One region of the Streptomyces sp. NPDC019531 genome, then DNA from elsewhere that is predicted to be linked to it. Evidence: riboswitches for the same ligand, from Rfam matches in the RefSeq annotation. Region 1 holds a riboswitch; the other holds the start of a gene.
What was found. Region 1 has a riboswitch for thiamine pyrophosphate ahead of ACI2L1_RS04095 (thiamine ABC transporter substrate binding subunit). Riboswitches for the same ligand answer to the same signal wherever they lie in the genome.
Positions count from the first base shown of each region.

Region 1 (7,593 bases):
CTGCGCCCACAGCCCGCCCACCGTCCGTACGACGACCGCGTAGTTGAAGAAGACGTGCGCGAGCAGGATCGCCCACACGGTGGTGTCAAGGCGTAGGCCCCACAGCTCGTCCAGCAGCCCACCGCGCCCGACGAGCGCCAGGAAGGCCGTACCGACGACGACCGTCGGCAGCACGAAGGGGACGGTGACCACGGCCCGCAGGATCTGCTTGCCCGGGAAGTCGAAGCGGGCGAAGACATAGGCGCCGGGGAGCGCGACCAGGAGCGTGAGCGCGGTGGAGGCGAGCGCCTGCCAGGTGGTGAACCACAGGACGTGACGGATGTCGGGCTGGGTGAGGACATCGGCGATGCGCCCGAGCTGCCAGGTCCCGTCGACTTCGAGTCCCCGTGCGACGATGGCGGCCACGGGCCAGGCGAAGAAGACGGCGAAGAACGCGACGGGCACGGCCATGAGCCCGAGCCGCGCCGCCCCGTGGTGGAAAGGCTTGCGGGGCCTTACTTCAGTACGAGTGAGGTCCACGACTTGACCCAGTCGTCACGGTTGTCGGCGATCTTCGCCGGGTCCATGGTCTCGGGATCCTTGGCCTGCGGACCGTACTTCGTGAACTCGGCCGGCACCTGGGCGCCCTCGACGACCGGGTACACGAACATGTTGAGCGGCATGTCCTGCTGGAACTCCTTGGTGAGCAGGAAGTCCAGGAACGCCTTGCCGCCCTTGGTGTTCCCGGCGTTGCTGAGCAGCCCGGCGTACTCGATCTGCCGGAAGCAGGTGCCCTCGGCGACCCCGGTGGGAGCGGTCGTCGGCTTCGGGTCGGCGTAGATCACCTCGGCGGGCGGCGAGGAGGCGTACGACACGACGAGCGGCCGGTCGGCCTTCGCCTTCTTGCCCCCCGCGGAACCGGAGAACTCCTCGTTGTAGGCCTGCTCCCAGCCGTCGACGACCTTGACGCCGTTGGCCCTGAGCTTCTTCCAGTAGCCCTGCCAGCCGTCGTCGCCGTACTTCGCGGCACTCCCGAGGAGGAAACCGAGGCCCGGCGAGGAGGTGGAGGCGTTCTCGGTGACGAGGAGGTTCTTGTAGGCGGGCTTGATCAGATCGTCGTACGACGTCGGCGGCTGGAGCTTGTGCTCGGTGAACCAGGCCTTGTCGTAGTTGACGCAGATGTCGCCGGTGTCGACGGGCGTGACCTTGTTCCCGTCGACCCGGTACCCGGCCTTGATCCGATCGGCGCCCTTCGCCTCGTACGACTGGAAGAGTCCGTTGTCGAGCGCGCGGGAGAGCAGGGTGTTGTCGACGCCGAAGAAGACGTCGCCCTGCGGATTGTCCTTGGTGAGGATGGCCTTGTTGACGGCCTGCCCGGCGTCGCCGTCCTCCAGGACCTTGACCTGGTAGCCGGACTTCTTCTCGAAGTCGGCGAGAACGCTCTTGGAGACGGCCCACGAGTCGTGGCTGACGAGCGTGACGGTCTTGGAGCCGGAGCCCTCCGAGTCGGACGAGGACGACCCGCACGCGGACAGCGTGACCAGGCCGAGGCCGACGACGGCAGCAAGAAACTTCTTGTTGTTCACGGTGATGACCGAACTTCCTACCCAGAATGACCTGGGCGAGGTTCAGAGGGTCTGCGGCTCGATTGCCGCACTCTCAGCGCTGTGGCGCTCCCCTGTCGGATATGAAGGTGTACGTACGAGCTAAAGATTACCGCTCGGTGGCCGCCAGCTGACCACAGGCCCCGTCGATCTCCTGCCCACGGGTGTCCCGGACGGTCACCGGCACACCATGGGCGGCGATGGCCTCGACGAACGCCTTCTCGTCCTCGGGCCGGGAGGCGGTCCACTTCGACCCGGGCGTCGGGTTCAGCGGGATCAGATTCACATGCACGGGCTTGCCCCTGAGCAGACGACCGAGCCGGTCACCCCGCCACGCCTGGTCATTGATGTCCCGGATCAGCGCGTACTCGATGGACAGCCGACGCCCGCTCTTCTCGACGTACTCGAACCCGGCATCCAGCACCTCGCGCACCTTCCACCGCGTGTTCACGGGGACGAGGGTGTCGCGGAGCTCGTCGTCGGGGGCGTGCAGGGAGATCGCGAGCCGGCACTTGAACCCTTCGTCGGCGAACCGATGAATGGCGGGCACGAGGCCCACGGTCGACACGGTGATTCCCCGCTGCGACAGCCCCACCCCGTCAGGCGCGGGATCGGTGAGCGCGCGAATCGCCGTGGCGACCCGCTTGTAGTTGGCGAGCGGCTCGCCCATCCCCATGAAGACGATGTTGGAGAGCCGCGCGGGGCCACCGGGCACCTCTCCGTCCCTCAGCGCCCGCATCCCGTCGACGATCTGGTGGACGATCTCGGCAGTGGACAGATTCCTGTCCAGCCCCGCCTGCCCGGTCGCACAGAAGGGACAGTTCATCCCGCACCCGGCCTGCGAGCTGATGCACATGGTCACCCGGTCCGGGTACCGCATCAGCACCGACTCCACGAGCGTCCCGTCGAACAACCGCCACAGCGTCTTGCGCGTGGTCCCCTGGTCGGTCGACAGATGCCGTACGACGGTCATCAGCTCGGGAAGCAGCGCCTCCTGGAGCTTGCCGCGCGCACCGGCGGGGATGTCGGTCCACTCCGCCGGGTCGTGCGCGTACCGCGCGAAGTAGTGCTGCGAGAGCTGCTTGGCACGAAACGGCTTCTCCCCGATCCCGGCCACGACCTCCTTGCGCTCGGCAGGAGTGAGATCGGCAAGGTGCCGCGGCGGCTTCTTGGCTCCGCGGGGGGCGACGAAAGTGAGTTCTCCGGGCTTAGGCATAGCCGTACCAGTGTCGCAGATCATTCGGGGACCAGGTCCAGAAGATCCATGGGCCCGGTGGCCGCGGCCATCGGGCCCACGACCACGAAGAAGACCCCCGCCCTGGACAGGACGGGGGCCGAAACGGCCGTACAGGAAAGGCCGTACGAGCGAGGTCAGCCGGACCCCACGAACAGCACCAGCAGCAGCCACACCACCGGAGCCGTCGGCAGAAGGGAGTCCAGGCGGTCCATGATTCCGCCGTGGCCCGGCAGCAGTGTGCCCATGTCCTTGATGCCGAGGTCCCGCTTGATCATCGACTCGCCGAGGTCGCCCAGCGTCGCGCTGCCCGCGACCGCGAGGCCCAGGAGCAGGCCCTGCCACCACGTGCCGTCGTCGATCAGGAACTCCATGCACAGCGCGCCCGCCACCATCGCGAACGCCACCGCTCCGGCCAGGCCCTCACGGGTCTTGCCGGGGCTGATGCGCGGTGCGAGCTTGTGGGTGCCGAAGCGCCAGCCGACGGCGTACGCGCCGGTGTCACTGACCACGGTCAGCAGGAGGAACATGAGGACCCGGGCCGCCCCGTCCTCCGCCGTCAGCATCATGGCGACGAACGTGGCCAGGAACGGAACGTAGAACGCGGCGAAGACGCCCGCCGTGACGTCCTTGAGGTAGCCCTCGGGCGGTTCCGTCATCCGCCAGACCAGGACCGCGAGCGCCGTGAGCGCCATGGCGACCCAGGCTCCCTCGGCCCCCCGGACGTACCCGGCGACGACCATCGCGGCCCCGCCGAGCGCCAGCGGCACGAGTGGCGCCCTGATGCCCTTGCGCTCCTGGAGCCTGCTGGTCAGCTCCCACAGGCCCACGACGACGGCGACGGCTATCACGCCGACGAACACGGCCTTGACGAAGAACAGCGAGGCGACGATCACCGCACCGAGCCCGACCCCGACTCCTATGGCCGCGCCCAGGTCCCGCCCCGCGCTCTTCTTCTGCGGCGCGGACGCCGGCTGCGAGGCGTCGGGCATGGGCTCCGGATTCTGCGTCTGCGGCGCCGCCGCAGAGGGCTGCGCCGAGCTGGTCTGGTCTCGGAACGACATCGTCCCTTCGTGGAACGTCTCCTCCCGGAACGTCTCCTCCCGGAACAAGGGGCCGCTCAGCCGAGCGGCCCCCCGGTCGTCGCCGTATCGGGGTACGGCGGGTCCGTCGGGCACGATGGGCACGGGGCGGGTGTGCTGCGCTTCATGCGCATCGTACGCGGGACCCGCCGGGGCAGCCCCCTGGACGGGCCCCTGGTCGGACGGCCTCCAGTACCCGGCGTGTGGCGGCGTCGCCCAGGAAGAGTCGTTCATCAGACCTCGAGCAGCTCCGCTTCCTTGTGCTTCAGGAGCTCGTCCACCTGGGCGACGTACTTGTGCGTCGCATCGTCGAGCTCCTTCTCCGCACGGCGGCCCTCGTCCTCGCCGACCTCGCCGTCCTTGACGAGCTTGTCGATCGCATCCTTGGCCTTGCGGCGGACCGAGCGGATGGACACGCGCGAGTCCTCGGCCTTGCTCTTGGCGACCTTGATGTAGTCGCGGCGGCGCTCCTCGGTGAGCTCGGGGAACACCACTCGGATGATGTTGCCGTCGTTGCTCGGGTTGACGCCGAGGTCGGAGTCGCGGATCGCCTGTTCGATGTTGCGCAGGGCGGTCTTGTCGAACGGGGTCACCACGGCCATGCGCGGCTCCGGCACGGAGAACGAAGCCAGCTGGTTGATCGGCGTCGGCGCGCCGTAGTAGTCGGCCACGATCTTGTTGAACATCGCCGGGTGCGCACGACCGGTGCGGATCGCGGCGAAGTCCTCCTTGGCGACCACGACGGCCTTCTCCATCTTCTCCTCGGCTTCGAGGAGGGTCTCTTCGATCACCACTTGCTCCTGCGTGTCTTGAGTAGGCCCGGCTGCTGTTCCATGTGCGTGGGGGCGGCGGCCGGCTGCGTCGCGTCTTCTTCCTGCACGGTTCCCGACCGGCAGGACATTGTCCATCCCCCGGTCAGGGACCGGGGGCATCTGCGGTCAGTCCCTGCTGCCCTGCTCACCCACGAGCGTGCCGATCTTCTCACCCTTGACGGCGCGAGCGATATTGCCCTCCGCCAGGAGCTCGAAGACCAGGATCGGGAGCTTGTTGTCACGGCACAGCGTGACGGCCGTGGCGTCGGCGACCTTCAGGTCACGGGTGATGACCTCTCCGTACCCGAGCGAGTCGAACTTGACCGCGTCGGGGTTGGTCTTCGGATCGGAGTCGTAGACCCCGTCCACGCCGTTCTTGCCCATCAGAAGCGCCTCGGCGTCGATCTCCAGGGCGCGCTGGGCGGCGGTGGTGTCGGTGGAGAAGTACGGCATGCCCATACCGGCGCCGAAGATGACCACGCGGCCCTTCTCCAGGTGGCGCACGGCGCGCAGCGGGATGTACGGCTCGGCGACCTGGCCCATGGTGATGGCGGTCTGCACCCGGCTGTCGATGCCCTCCTTCTCCAGGAAGTCCTGGAGGGCGAGGCAGTTCATCACGGTGCCGAGCATGCCCATGTAGTCCGAGCGGGCCCGGTCCATGCCGCGCTGCTGGAGCTCGGCGCCACGGAAGAAGTTGCCGCCACCGATGACTACGGCGATCTCGGAGCCGTCCCGGACGACGGCGGCGATCTCACGGGCGATCTTGTGCACCACGTCGGGGTCCACACCCAGGCCCCCGCCACCGGCGAACGCCTCTCCGGACAGCTTCAGCAGAAACCGGCCGCGTACTTTGCCGTCGTCGCTCTTCTGGGGCTTCGTGGTCATGGCGTTCTCCTAGTGGTGCACATACGAAGAAGGCCATTGCCGGTGGGAACTGGTTCGCATCCCATGCGCGGCAATGGCCTCCTCGTCAGATCTGCTGCCCGTCACGCACGCGTGTGTGACGGCGTACGCGGACTGTTCCCGACCCTATCGGGGTCGGGACCGTGTCGCGGTACGGACTCAGATGCCGACCTTGATGCGCGTGAAGCGCTTCAGGGTGACACCGGCCTCGTCCAGGACCTTCTGGACCGACTTCTTGTTGTCGAGCGCGTACGGCTGACCGAGCAGTGTGGCGTCCTTGAAGAAGCCGTTGAGACGACCCTCGACGATCTTCGGCAGGGCGGCCTCGGGCTTGCCCTCGGCGCGGGTGGTCTCCTCGGCGACGCGACGCTCGGACTCGACGACCTCGGCCGGCACGTCCTCCTTGGAGAGGTACTTCGGCGCGAAGGCGGCGATGTGCTGCGCGATACCGCGGGCGACCTCGGCGTTCGGCTTGTCCAGCTCGACGAGGACACCGATCTGCGGGGGCAGGTCGGGCATCGTGCGGTGCATGTACGCGGTCACGAAGCCGTCGGCGAACTGCGCGAAGCGGTCCAGGACGATCTTCTCGCCGAGGTTGGCGTTGGCCTCGTCCACGAACGCCTGGACGGTCTTGCCGGCCTCGATCTCGGAGGCGAGCAGGGCCTCCAGGTCGGCCGGGGAGGTCGCGGCGACGTGCTGCGCGATCTGGTTGGCGACGGCCTGGAACTTCTCGCCCTTGGCGACGAAGTCCGTCTCGCACTTCAGCTCGACGAGGACGCCGGAGGAGTTGTCGTCGGCGATGATGGAGACCACGGCGCCGTTCTCGGCGGAGCGGCCCTCGCGCTTGGCGACGCCCTTCTGGCCCTTGATCCGGAGCGCTTCGACGGCCTTCTCGACGTCGCCCTCGGCCTCGTCCAGTGCCTTCTTGCAGTCCATCATGCCGGCGCCCGTGAGCTCACGGAGCTTCTTGACGTCGGCGGCGGTGTAGTTCGCCATGAGTCTGTGAATCTTTCTGGAAGTCTGGAAGATCGAAGATCTACGGGGTCTACGGCCCCCATATAGCCCGGGGCCGCCGACTCTCCGCTGACCTACGGGTGAACGGCGGGAGCGGAGTTGATGCCCCCGCTCCCGCCGTCACCCCTGACGCTGACGGATCAGGCCTGCTCGGCGTCCGCGGCCGGAGCGGCCTCGGCGGCGGGAGCCTCGGCCTCAGCCGCGGGGGCCTCCTCGGCAGCCGGAGCCTCGGCCGCGGGGGCCTCTTCGGCGGCCGGAGCCTCAGCCTCAGCGGCCGGGGCTGCCTCGGCGGGAGCCTCCTCGGCCTTCTTCTCGCCGCCCTCGAGCAGGTCGCGCTCCCACTCGGCGAGCGGCTCGCCCGCGGCCTTCTCACCCTTGTCACCGGTGGCGACGCGCGAGCGGGAGATGAGACCCTCGGCGACGGCGTCGGCGATCACGCGGGTGAGCAGGGTGACGGAGCGGATCGCGTCGTCGTTGCCCGGGATCTTGTAGTCGACCTCGTCGGGGTCGCAGTTGGTGTCGAGGATGGCGACGACCGGGATGTTGAGCTTCCGGGCCTCACCGACCGCGATGTGCTCCTTCTTGGTGTCCACGATCCAGACGGCGCTGGGAACCTTGGACATCTCGCGGATACCGCCGAGGGTCTTCTCCAGCTTGGCCTTCTCGCGCGAGAGCACGAGAAGCTCCTTCTTGGTCAGACCGGACGCGGCGACGTCCTCGAAGTCGATCTGCTCAAGCTCCTTGAGGCGCTGCAGACGCTTGTAGACGGTCGAGAAGTTGGTGAGCATGCCGCCCAGCCAGCGCTGGTTGACGAAGGGCATGCCGACGCGGGTGGCCTGCTCGGCGATGGCCTCCTGCGCCTGCTTCTTCGTGCCGACGAACATGACCGTGCCGCCGTGGGCGACGGTCTCCTTGACGAACTCGTAGGCGCGGTCGATGTACGACAGCGACTGGAGCAGGTCGAT
Region 1 is NZ_JBJDQL010000002.1:421,828-429,420, reverse strand. Features, by position in the region: gene ACI2L1_RS04100 (ABC transporter permease) at 1-450, opposite strand, end outside; gene ACI2L1_RS04095 (thiamine ABC transporter substrate binding subunit) at 495-1,565, opposite strand; TPP riboswitch at 1,562-1,669, opposite strand; gene rlmN (23S rRNA (adenine(2503)-C(2))-methyltransferase RlmN) at 1,693-2,799, opposite strand; gene ACI2L1_RS04085 (phosphatidate cytidylyltransferase) at 2,955-4,133, opposite strand; gene frr (ribosome recycling factor) at 4,133-4,690, opposite strand; gene pyrH (UMP kinase) at 4,838-5,596, opposite strand; gene tsf (translation elongation factor Ts) at 5,774-6,610, opposite strand; gene rpsB (30S ribosomal protein S2) at 6,769-7,593, opposite strand, start outside.

Region 2 (7,593 bases), on a different contig from region 1:
CTCGCCCAGGATGTCGGCGGCCACCGTGCGCGGGCCCTGGAGGGCGTTGTCCCAGTGGTGGACCAGCAGGCGCTCGCCGTATCTCCCCGAGGGGAAGGAGGCGCAGTCGCCGACCGCGTAGACGTCCGGCACGGAGGTGCGCAGGCGGTCGTCGGCGACGACCTCACCATGCGCCCCGAGCTCGATGCCCGAACCGGCGAGCCACGCCGTGGCGGGCCGTGCGCCGATGCCGACCACGACGGCGCCCGCGGCCACCCGGGAGCCGTCGTCGAGGACGACCGCTCCGGGCTCGACGCGTGCCACGCGCGCGTGGGTGCGCAGCACGGCGCCGGCGTCGGCGTACCAGGAGGCCATCGGGGCGGCCACCTCGGCGGGCAGCGCGCCGGCGAGCGGCCGGTCGGCGGCTTCCACGACCGTCACCGCACAACCCGCCTCGCGCGCGGCGGTGGCGAACTCGGCACCGATCCAGCCCGCGCCGACGACCACGATGTCGTGCCGGCGGGCGAGCACGGGGCGCAGCTGCTCGGCGTCGTCCAGGGTGCGCAGCAGATGCACGCCGGGCACACCCTCGGTGCCGGGCAGCCGGATCGGTTCGGCCCCGGTGGCGAGGACCAGGACCTCGTACGGGAAGGGCCCGGCCCCGGTGTCCAGCTCGTGCGCTTCGGGGCGTACGCGCAGCACCTCACGGCCGAGCAGCAGTTCGATACCGAGGGCCTCGAAGTCCACGTCGAAGGCGGAGCCCTCGGCCTTCCCGAGCAGGACCGCCTTGGACAGCGGCGGCCGGTCGTACGGCTGATGGGGCTCCGCGCCGATCACGGTCACGGTGCCCTTGAAGCCCTGTTCGCGCAGGGCGACCGCGGTCTGCACGCCCGCCATGCCCGCGCCGACCACGACCACCCGCCGCTGTGCCCGCGTCTGCTCGCTCATTTGATCACCATAGTCAACTGACAATCAGTCAGTCAGGAGTCGTGCGGCGTGACCTGCTCCACAACGCTTGTCCCACTGCCGGGCTGCGACTCCCACTCCCATGTTTCCTCAAGCCGCACCCGGCCGTCCGCCAGCTCCACGACCGTCGCGACACAATGCCCTGAGGACGTCGTGCCGTCGCCCTTGAGCTGCACGTACCGGAAGTCGAGACGGTCCCCCGCGCGCGTGCCGACCAGATGTCCGCGTACGACGTCGCCGCCCGCGTACTCGGCCCAGATCTGCCCGTCCTCCTGGTGGTACGTGAACCGGGTCCGTGTACCCACCTGACCTGGGGCCTGGTCGGCCACCGGGGCGAGGACGAGGCCGTCGAGCGAGGGGGGCATGACGGAAGGCTCCCTTACAGAGGCGCGGAACGAAGGGCTAGGGTGGCCAACGTAGAGCACTCGCGGGAGCCCGGACGCACCGGGCTGAGAGGGAGGCTGGCGGCCTCCGACCGTACGAACCTGATCCGGGTCATGCCGGCGAAGGGAGGGGCTGGACGCCCATGTCCTCACGTACGTCAGACGTCCTCGTCGTAGGGGGCGGCATCATCGGCCTGGTCACGGCCTGGCGGGCCGCACAGCGCGGTCTCACCACGGCCGTCGTGGACCCGGAACCGGGCGGCGGAGCCGCCCAGGTGGCCGCCGGGATGCTGGCCGCGGTCACCGAACTGCACTACGGCGAGCAGACCCTGCTCGGTCTGAATCTCGCCTCGGCCCGGCGCTACCCGGACTTCGCGGCCGAGCTCACCGACCTGACCGGCCATGACCTCGGCTACCGCCGCTGCGGCACGCTCGCCGTCGCCCTGGATGCCGACGACCGCGCCCATCTGCGCGAACTGCACGCGCTGCAGCGGCAGTCGGGGCTGGAGTCGGAGTGGCTGTCCGGCCGGGAGTGCCGGCGCCTGGAGCCGATGCTCGCGCCGGGGGTGCGCGGCGGGCTGCGGGTGGACGGCGACCACCAGATCGATCCGCGGCGACTCACGCGCGCGTTGCTGGCCGCGTGCGAGCAGACGGGCGTGGCCTTCAACCGCGTGTGGGCCGAGCGCCTGCGTCTCGTACGGGACCGGGCCGCCGGGGTCACCACGACGGACGGCGACGAGCTGAGCGCGGACCACGTGGTGCTCGCCGCCGGGAGCCTCAGCGGCCGTCTGGAAGGGGTCCCGGAGGCCCTCCTGCCGCCCGTACGGCCCGTGAAGGGGCAGGTGCTGCGTCTGACGGTGCCTCAGCGCCACGCGCCCTTCCTGAGCCGCACCGTGCGGGCCGTCGTACGCGGCAGCCAGGTCTATCTGGTGCCGCGGGAAAACGGCGAGCTCGTGATCGGCGCGACCAGCGAGGAGCTGGGCTGGGACACGACGGTCACCGCGGGCGGGGTGTACGAGCTGCTGCGGGACGCACACGAGCTGGTCCCCGGGATCACCGAGCTGCCGCTCACGGAGACCCGCGCGGGACTGCGCCCGGGCTCCCCTGACAACGCCCCGCTGCTCGGCCCGACGGAACTGCCGGGCCTCCTGCTGGCCACCGGTCACTACCGCAACGGCGTACTGCTGACACCGGTCACCGGGGACGTCATGGCGCACGTCCTGACCACCGGTGAACTCCCGCAGGTGGCCCGCCCGTTCACCCCGAAGCGTTTCCTTCAGCGCGTGGAGCAGCCGGCATGAACATCTCCGTCAACGGGGAGTCGCGGGAGTTCGCTCCCGGAACGGCCCTCGACACCGTCGTGCGGGCGCTGACCCCGGCGCCCTCCGGGGTCGCCGCCGCGCTCAACGAGACCGTCGTCCCGCGCGCGCGATGGCAGGCGACCGCCCTCGCCGAGGGAGACCGCGTAGAAGTCCTCACCGCCGTCCAAGGAGGCTGACCCATGGCCGACGATCCCTTTGTCCTCGGCGGTACGACGTTCTCGTCCCGGCTGATCATGGGCACCGGCGGGGCGCCCAGCCTGGACGTGCTGGAGCGGGCGCTGATCGCCTCCGGTACCGAGCTGACGACGGTCGCGATGCGGCGCGTGGACCCCTCGGTGCACGGTTCGGTGCTGTCCGTCCTCGCCAGGCTCGGCATCCAGGTCCTGCCGAACACGGCCGGCTGCTTCACCGCCGGGGAGGCCGTCCTGACGGCCCGCCTCGCGCGTGAGGCGCTCGCTACCGAGGTGGTCAAGCTGGAGGTCATCGCCGACGAGCGCACGCTGCTGCCGGACCCCATAGAGCTCCTGGACGCGGCGGAGACCCTGGTCGACGACGGCTTCACGGTGCTGCCGTACACGAACGACGACCCTGTGCTGGCGCGCAAGCTGGAGGACGTGGGCTGCGCGGCGATCATGCCGCTCGGCTCCCCGATCGGCTCCGGGCTCGGCATCCGCAACCCGCACAACTTCCAGCTGATCGTCGAGCACGCACGCGTACCGGTGATCCTGGACGCGGGGGCCGGTACGGCGACCGACGCGGCCCTGGCGATGGAGCTGGGGTGCGCGGGCGTGATGCTCGCCTCGGCGGTGACGCGGGCCCAGGAGCCGGAACTGATGGCTCACGCGATGCGGCACGCGGTGGAGGCGGGACGGCTGGCGTACCGGGCGGGGCGGATTCCGCGGCGGCACTTCGCTCAGGCGTCGTCTCCGGTGGAGGGCAGGGCCGTACTGGATCCGGAACGTCCGGCATTCTGAACACACGTTCGACCAAGGGCACGACTAGGTGCGACCTCCGTCACAGCTCGGCTCCAGTAGCGCCCCTATGTCCGCCGAACCGGATGGACTGTCAGCAGCGGCTCGTACACTCACCTGCGTGGATACGACCCTTCAGGACCCGCTGGTCGGGCAGGTGCTCGACGGCCGCTACCGCGTGGACGCGCGGATCGCGGTCGGCGGGATGGCCACGGTCTACCGGGCCCTGGACACCCGTCTGGACCGCGTGCTCGCGCTCAAGGTGATGCACCCCGCGCTCGCGGCGGACGGGACCTTCGTCGAGCGGTTCATCCGGGAGGCCAAGTCCGTCGCCCGGCTCGCCCACCCCAACGTGGTGCAGGTCTTCGACCAGGGCACCGACGGGTCGTATGTCTATCTGGCCATGGAGTACGTCGCCGGCTGCACCCTGCGCGACGTACTGCGCGAGCGCGGGGCCCTGCAGCCGCGCGCCGCCCTGGACATCCTGGAGCCGGTCCTCGCCGCGCTCGGCGCCGCGCACCGCGCCGGGTTCGTGCACCGGGACATGAAGCCGGAGAACGTCCTGATAGGGGACGACGGCCGGGTGAAGGTCGCCGACTTCGGTCTCGTACGGTCCGTGAACAACGTGACCAGCACCACCGGAGCCGTCCTCGGCACGGTGTCCTATCTCTCACCCGAGCAGATCGATCGGCCCGGCGCCGCCGACGCCCGCGTCGACGTGTACGCGTGCGGTGTCGTCCTGTACGAGATGCTGACCGGCAACCAGCCGCACGAAGGCGACTCCCCCGCGATCGTCCTCTACAAGCACCTTCACGAGGACGTCCCGCCCCCGTCGGCCGTGGTCCCGGGGCTGCCGTACGAACTGGACGAGCTGGTGGCGTCGGCCACCGCCCGCACCCCGGACCTGCGTCCGTACGACGCCGTGGCGCTCCTCGCGCAGACCCGCGAGGCGCGCGGCAGGCTGAGCGCGGACCAACTGGACATGGTGCCGCCGCAGGCGCTCTCCGTGGAGCACGCGGGCGCCGACAACCGTACGAGCGTGATCCCGCGTTCCCTGACGGTGCCGCGCCTCCTGCCGGTCAACGAGGACGAGCCCGAGCCGGGGTATCACCGCACCAGCCTTCTGGAGACCCCGCCGCCTCCGCCGTCCCGGCGCGGCCGCTCCTCCGGCGGCTCCCGGCGCGGCCCGCTCCTGATCGTCGCCGCGGTCCTGCTGGCCCTCGGCCTCGGCGCGGGCGTCTGGTACATCAACTCCGGCCAGTTCACCCGGGTCCCGGCCCTCCTGGCGAAGACCGAGGCCCAGGCGAGAGACCGGCTGGACGAGGCCGGTCTGGAGACCGGCAAGGTCACCTACGCCTACAGCGACACCGTGAAGCGCGGCGCCGTCATCAGCACGGACCCGGGGGTCGGCACCCGCATACGGGACAACGACTCCGTGTCGATCACCGTCTCCAAGGGCCCGCAGACGGTGAAGGTGCCCGACGTGGACGGGTACGAGCTGGGCACGGCAAGGACCCGGTTGAAGGCGGAGGGGCTCCAGCCCGGCATGGTCACCCGTGAGTTCAGCGACGACGTCCCGAAGGGCATGGTGATCAGCACAGACCCGGTCGGCGGCACCACGCTGCGGGCCGGTTCGGCGATCGCGCTCACCGTCAGCAAGGGCAGCCCGGTCGAGGTCCCGGACGTCACCGGCGCGGATCTGGAGGACGCGCGGGCGGAGCTGGCGGAGTCCGGCCTGAAGGTGATCGTCGCCGCCCAGCAGGTCAACTCCGAGTACGACCAGGGCCAGGTGGCCCGGCAGAGCCTGAAGGCCGGCAGCGAGGCCGCCGACGGCGACACCGTCACCCTCACGATCTCCAAGGGCCCCGAGATGATCGAGGTCCCGGACGTCAGGGGCGACAGCGTCGAGGACGCGAAGGCCGCGCTGGAGGGCGCCGGGTTCCAGGTCGACGAGGACCGCGGGTTGCTGGGGCTGTTCGGCGACACGGTCAAGAAGCAGTCCGTGAAGGGCGGGGACACCGCGCCGAAGGGGTCGACGATCACGATCACCATTCGCTGACAAACGCTCCGCGGGGTGCCGGGCCAGGTGCACCGGACGCGCCCGGCAGGGGCGCGGGGAACTGCGCGACCAGCCCCGACGTCGCCACCCCCCGCAAGACGGCGGACCGAGGCACATCCGTAGGCGCCCCGCACAAGCGCCGCGGGCAATGGCACCCTTGACCGGTGACGACTCAGCGCAACCCCGTCGGCGGCCATGTCCCCGTGGCCGGCGGCCTGAACTCCGTGGGCCTGTCCTACGCCCGTGACCTGAACGCCGAGACCGTGCAGGTCTTCGTGGCCAACCCGCGCGGCTGGGCCACCCCCGCCGGAAATCCCCGCCAGGACGAGGCGTTCCGCGAGGCCTGCGCAAAGGAGACGATCCCGGCGTACGTCCATGCCCCGTACCTGATCAACTTCGGCTCGCACACCGAGGCGACGGTGGAGAAGTCGGTGGAGTCGCTGCGGCACTCCCTCAGGCGCGGACGTGAGATCGGCGCGCTCGGTGTCGTCGTGCACACCGGCAGCGCGACCGGCGGCCGGGACCGTTCCGTGGCCCTGAAGCAGGTGCGGGAGTACATGCTGCCGCTGCTCGACGAGCTCACCCACGACGACGACCCCTGGCTGCTCCTGGAGTCGACCGCCGGCCAGGGCGCCTCCCTCTGTTCCCGTACCTGGGACTTCGGCCCGTACTTCGAGGCCCTGGACGCCCATCCGAAGCTGGGCGTCTGCCTGGACACCTGCCATGTCTTCGCGGCCGGCCACGACCTGACCGGTCCGAGCGGTATGCACCAGACGCTGGATCTGCTGGTGGACACCGTCGGCGAGGGCAGGCTGAAGCTGATCCACGCCAACGACTCCAAGGACGTGGTCGGCGCGCACAAGGACCGCCACGAGAACATCGGCTCCGGCCACATCGGCGAGGACCCGTTCCGCGCCCTGATGAACCACCCCGCCACGGAGGGCGTACCGCTGATCATCGAGACCCCCGGCGGCAAGGAAGGGCACGCCACGGACGTGGAGCGGCTGAAGAAACTCCGGGACGCGTGACACCGTTGAGGAATACCCCCAGGGGGTATACGGTTCCCCTCAGTGCAGGAACCGTCACCTGACATTGGGGGCACTCGTGCAGCACCAGGCATCAGGCTGGACCACCGCGATCCAGGCCACCCTCCACTGCCTCACCGGCTGCGCCATCGGCGAGGTGCTCGGCATGGTCGTCGGGACCGCCCTCGGCTGGGGGAACGTACCCACGACCGCCCTCGCGATCGTCCTGGCCTTCTTCTTCGGCTACTCCTTCACCCTGCGCGGGGTCCTGAAGGCCGGCATGGGCCTTCGGGCGGCGCTGCGGGTGGCGCTGGCCGCGGACACCCTGTCGATCGCGGTGATGGAGCTGATCGACAACGGCGTGATCGCGCTGTGGCCGGACGCGATGGACGCGGAACTCGCCGACCTGCTGTTCTGGGCGTCGCTGACGATCTCGCTGGTCATCGCGTTCGTCGTCACGGTGCCGGTGAACAAGTGGATGATCGGCCGGGGCAAGGGGCACGCCGTGGTCCATCAGCACCACGGCCACTGAACGGGCTCACAGCTCAGGCCCGTCCTCCGGCCCCTCCTGATAGGAGTAGCGCTGCTCCCGCCAGGGATCGCCGACGTTGTGATAGCCGCGCTCCTCCCAGAAGCCCCGGCGGTCGGCGGTCATGTACTCCACGCCGCGGACCCATTTGGGCCCCTTCCACGCGTACAGATGGGGGACGACGAGGCGGAGCGGGAAGCCGTGCTCGGCGGTGAGCAGTTCGCCGTCCTTGTGGGTGGCGAAGATCGTGCGCTCGGACGCGAAGTCCGCGAGGCGGAGGTTGGAGCTGAAGCCGTACTCGGCCCAGACCATCACATGGGTGACCGTCGGCGCGGGCGGGGCGATCTCCAGGATCGTAC
Region 2 is NZ_JBJDQL010000016.1:138,115-145,707, forward strand. Features, by position in the region: gene ACI2L1_RS20685 (NAD(P)/FAD-dependent oxidoreductase) at 1-927, opposite strand, end outside; gene ACI2L1_RS20690 (hypothetical protein) at 960-1,310, opposite strand; TPP riboswitch at 1,363-1,474, shown strand; gene thiO (glycine oxidase ThiO) at 1,472-2,629, shown strand; gene thiS (sulfur carrier protein ThiS) at 2,626-2,826, shown strand; gene ACI2L1_RS20705 (thiazole synthase) at 2,830-3,624, shown strand; gene pknB (Stk1 family PASTA domain-containing Ser/Thr kinase) at 3,743-5,680, shown strand; gene ACI2L1_RS20715 (deoxyribonuclease IV) at 5,845-6,708, shown strand; gene ACI2L1_RS20720 (DUF4396 domain-containing protein) at 6,785-7,237, shown strand; gene ACI2L1_RS20725 (sulfite oxidase-like oxidoreductase) at 7,244-7,593, opposite strand, start outside.
Region 2: linked by a shared signal. The riboswitch ahead of thiO (glycine oxidase ThiO) and the one ahead of ACI2L1_RS04095 (thiamine ABC transporter substrate binding subunit) in region 1 are both predicted to bind thiamine pyrophosphate.